2 regions of the Oceanobacillus sp. FSL K6-2867 genome follow, and region 2 is predicted to be linked to the other one. Evidence: a T-box and tRNA genes for the amino acid it is inferred to sense, from the RefSeq annotation. Region 2 holds a T-box; the other holds one or more tRNA genes.
What was found. The T-box of region 2 lies ahead of NSQ77_RS00715 (valine--tRNA ligase). A T-box ahead of a tRNA ligase gene usually reads a tRNA of that ligase, here a tRNA-Val.
Positions count from the first base shown of each region.

Region 1: it has a tRNA-Val gene. The T-box ahead of NSQ77_RS00715 (valine--tRNA ligase) is inferred to sense a tRNA for this amino acid. The anticodon was not compared.

Region 1 is NZ_CP150144.1:618,679-622,632, forward strand. It holds gene NSQ77_RS02865 (acetyl-CoA C-acyltransferase) at 15-1,181, opposite strand; SAM riboswitch class I at 1,281-1,388, opposite strand; tRNA gene NSQ77_RS02870 (tRNA-Val) at 1,557-1,629, shown strand; gene NSQ77_RS02875 (hypothetical protein) at 1,841-2,113, opposite strand; gene NSQ77_RS02880 (hypothetical protein) at 2,402-2,962, shown strand; partial or broken gene NSQ77_RS02885 (IS5/IS1182 family transposase) at 3,105-3,312, shown strand.
Region 2 is NZ_CP150144.1:143,500-147,453, reverse strand. It holds gene spoVID (stage VI sporulation protein D) at 1-514, shown strand, start outside; gene NSQ77_RS00725 (spore coat protein YsxE) at 580-1,584, shown strand; gene NSQ77_RS00720 (hypothetical protein) at 1,581-1,799, opposite strand; T-box leader at 1,921-2,154, shown strand; gene NSQ77_RS00715 (valine--tRNA ligase) at 2,215-3,954, shown strand, end outside.

The DNA of each region.
Region 1 (3,954 bases), 480 kb from region 2:
ACTAAGTTTTGGCTTTACCAGCTTTTTGGAACTTCTATTAATAGAGCCATTCCCTGACCGCCGCCACCGCAGAGAGATGCAATACCTTTTCCACCACCACGGCGTTTAAGTTCTTTTGCAAGAGTTAAGGCAAGTCGAAAACCCGTTCCGCCAAGCGGATGACCAATTGCAATTGCGCCACCATTAACATTCACTCTTTCATAGCCAATTCCAAGCTCACGGCAGCTTGCGATAACCACACTTGCAAAAGCCTCATTGATTTCAAATAAATCAATATCGCTCAATGTTAGGTTCGTTTTCTCTAAAACTGCTTTGATTGCCTGGGCAGGCTTTGTATGTAGGCTCGTATCTGGCCCCGCGACTTCAGCCCAACCAAGAATACGAGCTAACGGCGCTTTACCAAGCTCCTCCGCTTTCTTTTCGGATGAAACAATGCCAACGCTTGCGCCATCTGTCATTTGCGACGCATTTCCCGCTGTGATTGTACCGTCGTCAACAAACGCCGGTCTTAATGTTGCTAATTTTTCTATGTTCGAATTGAGGCGAATGCCTTCATCGCTAGAGAAGGTTTTGCCTTTAAGTTTGATTGAAACAATTTCATCTTGCAGGCGACCTTTTTCCAGCGCTTCAGCAGCTCGTTCCTGTGACAACTGTGCGTATTGATCCTGCTCTAGTCTATTAATCTTAAAATCTTTATTTTTTAAATCCGTCAGCACCCCCATCGAATCATCTGCTAACGAGCACCATAATCCGTCGTTTATTAATGTATCCGTAAATTGCAGGGATCCCATCGACAGCTCCTTACGAATCGGAGCAGTGTACGGGGCATTTGTCATCGAGTCAAATCCACCAGTAATATATAATTCCCCTTCGCCAAAATGAATACGGCGGACAGCGTCGGAAATGGATGCTAATCCAGCTAAACATACATTGTTTAAAGTAACTGCAGGAACAGATAACGATACACCGGCATCCTTCGCAACTCTTCTAGCCGGATTTTGACCCTGCCCCGCTTGAAGCACCTGTGCAAGTATTGTCCCATCAGCTTCTTTTGCCTCAGGTACTCGTCTCACTAACTCTTTAACAGCTAAAGTTCCTATCTCTTTTGCCTCTAATCCAGATAAAAATCCTTTCCACTTCCCAAAAGGTGTTCTTACTCCTTCTAGAATCACCGTATTCATAACGCCTCATCCTTTCCTATAAATCTGCTCATTTTGTCCATAAAAAAACCCTCTTTCCAAAGAAAGAGGGTTGAAATCATAAACTATTGCGGATTCCCCCTCTTATCTTTCAGACATTTCTGTCTGTTGGAAGTAGCACCATTCCCCCTAAAGGGGCGGTTGCCGGGCGTCATAGGGCCAAATCCCTCAGCCAACTCGTGATAAGAGTAATCTGTTATTTTGTTTTATTGTTGAAATATATTCGTTTATTAAATTATTGCAATATTAACAGAACGCAAACAGAAGGTCAATAGTTATTTTGTAAACGTAACTAAACAGCTTCTATTGACAGCCTTCTATTTTGCAAGTATAGTTAAAGTTGAGAATAATACATACGATTCCGTAGCTCAGCTGGGAGAGCGCTACCTTGACAGGGTAGAAGTCGTTGGTTCGAGTCCAATCGGAATCATTCTAACACGTTGGTCTGTATCCCTTGTGTATCAAGGAGTACAGGCTTTTTTATTTTTCTTGTAGAGATTGGTTTTTCATCTGATTTTGGTTAGCAGTCACAGATCAGTTACAGGATTTTCTAGAGCCATTTCAAACATATCGGCAACATCCATAATTATTGTTGGGAACAAGGTGAGCGTGTATTCCATTTCATCAACCACTATAAAAAATTATGTTAGACGAAAAACTATAGCATAGATAGCTACTAATACTATGAGGATTTCAAGCAAGAATGATTTCTTAAATCTATTATGCATTTTGAAATTAAGAATCGATTGAAAAATAATTAATAACAATAAAAATGCACTTAAAAAATAAATGATAGTATTGCTAATGTCTATAAATGCTACAATTAGCAAAATTAAAGGACCAAACAACATTTTTATCTTCAATATATAATTATCTAATACTTCATATCTTTTTTTTTTATTATCTACAACCATTAAAATCCCCCCAAGTATATGTCAAATATATAGGAATAACATTATTTTAACAATAATAAATATAATCATCATAAAATTAATAATTACAGTTGACTTACTTAAACTATATTAAATTGCCTTTAATTAAGTAACAGCTTGATTAGTTGTTTTATTATTTCAGGCATAATTATTCACCCTAATTTTATAAATTCAAGACTTTCTCCCCATTTAATTTAATATATAAAATTGTTAGAATTATTAACGTATTGGAATTATCAAATTTTGTCAATTAATATGAGGAGGGTTTTTTTGAAAAAAGTTATCTTTATTATTTTGTCGTTTACTCTTATTTTTAGTGCTATGCCAATCAATATTTTAGCTGCAGAAATTCCTAGCGCTGATGGATTTAATGGAACTTCTCAAATACGAGGTCATCATGATCCTAAAGTCACGTGTTCTACTCAGAATGTTAGTCACGCAGAAGCAGAAGCAATAAGAAAAGCTGAAAGTGATCAGAAGGTAGCAGCTGTTGCTTTGGCGGTATTAGGATTTGCTTCTGTACAAGGAATTATTGCAAAATCCCTATCACAATCTATATCTTGGGTATCATCAAATAAAACAGCCACTTCAGTAATTGGCACCACAGTTTCTAGTTTTGGACTAGTTAGTGCTGTTGGAGATAACGGTTCAGATGTGGGAGCAGCAGGAAACTATGAGGTTTGTGAGTATAAACACTTAGTAGATACCAGAAGTAATCATTGGGATAGCTGGACTGACTATGCACACTATGCAGGACAAGTAATGTACAAGACAACTGACAATGATACAGGACGAGTATATTACTTAAATGCGAATGCAATTGCAAGATAGTAAAGCGGCTGGAACCCCCCCCCCAGAATTAAAAAGAGTGCTGCTCGCCAATAAGTTGAGGAGTTCCAGTATTTTTGCACGCAAAAAGGATACCTTCTGATAAAATTAAAGTTACCACACAATAATATATGGAGGTATCCTTATGTTTAAACATAATACCAGGAACCAAGTTTTTTGCCTTTAGATTTAGAAATGAAATTATAAGAAAATGATATTGCCCATGCGGTGAATGAAGTGGTGGAAACTATTCCGGATGAGGCATTCGTAGTATTCTTTCGTAGACAGGTTGTTCTGCTTACCATCCATGCATGATGATGAAAATGATTTTAGCTGCTTACACGCAATCCGTTCATATAACTTAATGCCGCTTTAACATTTAACTTCAATACGAAATACTATAAGATTAGTTTCAATTTTCCCTCTTTGCCCTTTATTTAAAAAAAGACCGCCCTATTGACGATCTCCTCGCTGTGTTAAAACCATATAGTTTAAGTACATTAGTTCATATATTATTTTCGATAACCGAACCATTATTGTCTGCATAGCTTTGTTGAGGTTCAGTTAGAATAATAAACTTATTTTTTCTCTAATATTGTTTATAATCCTTTGTCCTATATTTACCTCTGTAAGAGTAATATCCCACACCGCATTTGGATTGGTATCTTCGTTAATAATTTTTATTGTAAGGTCATTTACTCCATTTAAAGGGACTTGAAAAGAGACTTCCTGATTTTCTCCACTTTTAGCTGATAACCCAACCTCACACTACTCTCTTTGCTTGCAGCGTTAATTACATCGTCTGGTATTGCAAAATAGCCTGTTATGTTTTTATATTTGCCATCCAATAGATACGAGAATTCATTAACTTTTGTATTGTTTCTACTATACAGATTTATTTGAGGCCTAACCTCTTTTTGAGCTACTGTAAAGCTCGACAAGCTTTCATCCCACTGTACAGATCCACTTTTTTTATATCAAAAGCTACCAAACGA
Region 2 (3,954 bases):
AAGAGAGCAGAGTTCTGTTTCGGCAGAATATATAGAAGAAATAAAAGAAATAGAATCGATAGAAAAAGCAGATAGCATTGTGGAGGTTAGATCAGAAGAAGCGGAGCAAGAACACGAAGAGGAAGATCCAGATCGGTGGAAAAAGAAATCACAAACATTGGCAGAGTTTTTCAATCAATTATCAGAGGAAGAAACAGAGTCATCTGATGCTGAATCACAAGAAGTAGAGGAGCTGGATGCGGAAGATGATGTTGTTGCATCAGATGTCAGTGAAGCTGAAAGCTATGAAGAACGAGTGCCCGAAGATGCAAGTTTATTATCGGATATTTTCAGAGAAGCAAAAGAGGAGCAGTTTACGAAAATGAGGCTCTGTATTGTTCAAAATCAAGATACCATCGAAACAATTGCTGCACGATTTTCTGTAAGTCCGTTACAATTAATTAAGCAGAACGAGCTTGAAGATGACTTTGAGGTCCGTGAAGGACAGCTGCTGTATATACCGGTGAATAAATAGTTAACATTACCCCCTTCCACGCACTGAAAAAAGGGGGTATCTCTTTTAGTAGGTGGTGATAAATGATGGAAGCAGTGAAAGAGATATTGCAGGCGTATCGAATTTATCCAATTGAAATTGAAAAAGTCACCGACCGTCTCTTTCATATTAAAGACGGCCGGCGAGATTATGCACTGAAAAAAAGCACATTGAAACAAGAAGATATCGCAGCATGGGAGCATGTTTACTATATCGCAAATGAGAAAAACCTCTCAGAAATTGTCCCCGTATATTTAACCAATGATGGCAAGTTATATGAAAGGATAGATAATTCCATCTATTATCTCAGTCCTTGGTTAATATTCGCTCCCCGATCGAGTAATGAAAATAGAATCGATAGAACGATGGGAATTTTGGCGCGCATTCATGAAACAACAAAGCAAAGTCAACAGATTACAAAATCTGCATTAAATAAAAACTTCCATACATACCAAACATTCTGCGAGCAGCTTCCCAATGAATTATATTCTTATGTGCTCCGTTTTGAACAGCAAGCCTATATGTCTCCATTTGAATTGCAGGTGTGTACGCATTATCGAGATATGGAAATTGCGTTAAATCGGATAAATGGTGAAATTAGTGAATTTCTTGATCAGTCGGAAGAAGAATTGACTTGGAACCTTTCTCTTTGCCATGGTAATCTCGCACTGGACCATATATTGAACAATCATGTTATTAATTGGGAGAAGGGACGTTATAACCATGTCGCAGTGGATTTGACAAACTACTTCCATCAGCTAACTGGTGAATACGATCAACCAGATGAATTAATAATGAAAGGTTTTAAAGCATATAAACGAAAATATGACCTTGAGCAGTTTGACATGAAACTATTGTCAATTTATTTACTTAATCCTGCCGCATACATGACAACCATCCGAGAATATGTGCAAAACCCAAAAGAAAAGCCACTGACTTCCCAAGTCAGTGCACTGCAGAAACAATATCGCAAGCTTATTTTTGCATTAAAATGGACAGATTTTATAAAGGAAGAATATGAGGTAATAAATTTTGATGACCTGTCAAATTAAATCCATTCTAAATAAAAGGCGACAAAAAGCCCGATTAATACGCCTAATAAAAGCACATCAAAAGTGGTTGGAATTAACAATGTGCGAATCAACTGGAATATCGTGATTGGTAAAAGAATTCTCTCGAAGACAAAAAGGCATTGTCTTGCCCAAGGTGGGAGTTTGTAACGATAAAATCTAGCCACAGGGAACACCTCTTTTCTTTCTAAGCACATTTTGCGCTTTATTTTTATACTATGTATAAATACACCAAATTGGTGCAATAACAATAATAATAGTTGACGATAATACGTGGAAGCTATAAAATGATTGGTATAACAATATGTGCAGTTATAATTAAACGCAATGATAGGGAAGAGTACAAAATAAACGCTTTTAGAGAGGGAAATCATGAGCTGAAAATTTCCTAGGTAGTTGTTTTGGAAGGTCGCCCTTGATGCAGCTTCTTTGAAAAGTAATTCAAGTAGGAGGAGCCGGTAATTGACCGTTATCAATTAATGAAGTGTGCAAACAATTTTGGTTTGCAAACAAAGGTGGTACCACGGAAATCTAACCCTTTTCGTCCTTTATTTTAAGGATGAAAAGGGTTTTTTGGTTTTTAAGTGGTTGTTTAAATTAGGAGGTAAAACGATGAGCAATAATGAACAAACGTCCCTTCCATCAAAATACAATCCGCAGGAAGTGGAAAAAGGTCGTTATCAATTTTGGTTGGAAGGAAAATATTTTGAAGCAACGGCTGATCCAGATAAGGAGCCGTTCTCGATTGTTATTCCACCACCAAACGTTACTGGTAAGCTACATTTAGGTCATGCATGGGATACAACGATGCAGGATACCATTTCTCGAATGAAACGTATGCAGGGCTATGATGTGCTGTGGTTACCCGGCATGGATCATGCAGGTATTGCAACCCAGGCCAAGGTAGAAGCGAAATTAAAGGAGCAAGGAACAAATCGTTATGAATTAGGCCGCGAAAAGTTTCTAGAAAAATCATGGGAGTGGAAGGAAGAATATGCAGATTTTATTCGTTCCCAATGGGAAAAGCTCGGTCTTGCACTGGACTATTCACGTGAGCGTTTTACGCTCGATGAAGGTTTATCCGATGCGGTAAAAGAAGTTTTCATTAAATTGTATGAAAAGGGTCTTATTTACCGTGGCGAATACATTATTAACTGGGATCCGCAAACTAAGACCGCCTTATCCGATATTGAAGTAATTTATGAAGAGATTCAAGGTAAGTTTTATCATATGCGTTATCCAATTAAAGATAGTGATGAAACAATTGAAATTGCGACAACACGTCCAGAAACGATGCTTGGTGACACCGCAGTTGCTGTACATCCGAAAGATGAGCGTTACAAGCATTTAATCGGCAAAAAAGTAGTGTTGCCAATAGTTGGTCGTGAAATTGAAATTGTTGCAGACGATTATGTGGATATGGAATTTGGTTCAGGAGCGGTTAAAATTACACCAGCTCATGACCCGAATGACTTTGAAATCGGTAACCGTCATAACCTAGAACGTGTCCTCGTTATGCATGAAGATGGATCCATGAATGAGAACGCCGGTAAATATCAAGGGTTGGATCGTTTTGAGTGCCGTAAGCAAATTGTGAAAGATTTGCAGGAACAGGGCGTTCTATTTGAAATTGAAGACCATACCCATCAAGTTGGGCATTCGGAGCGCAGTGGTGCAGTTGTTGAACCATATTTGTCAACACAATGGTTTGTTAAAATGGAACCATTGGCTAAAGAGGCACTGGATTTACAACATGAAGAAGGTAAAGTTAACTTTGTGCCAGAACGCTTTGAGCGGACGTACTTTAACTGGATGGAAAATATCCGTGATTGGTGTATTTCTCGTCAGCTTTGGTGGGGACATCGCATTCCAGCTTGGTACCATAAAGAAACAAAAGAAATATATGTTGGAAAAGAGGCACCGGCTGACATTGAAAATTGGGAGCAGGACGAAGATGTATTGGATACATGGTTCTCCTCTGCATTATGGCCATTTTCAACGATGGGCTGGCCGAATGAAAAATCCGAGGACTTTAAACGCTACTTCCCAACCGATGTACTTGTAACAGGCTATGACATTATTTTCTTCTGGGTAGCTCGGATGATTTTCCAATCAAAGGAATTTACTGGTGAGAAACCGTTTAAGGATGTACTCATTCATGGGTTAATCCGTGATGCAGAAGGTCGGAAAATGAGTAAGTCACTGGGCAACGGGGTTGACCCAATGGATGTTATCGAAAAGTATGGTGCTGATTCATTACGTTATTTCTTATTAACTGGATCGACACCTGGTCAGGATTTACGTTTCCATTGGGAAAAAGTAGAGTCAACGTGGAACTTTGCGAATAAAGTA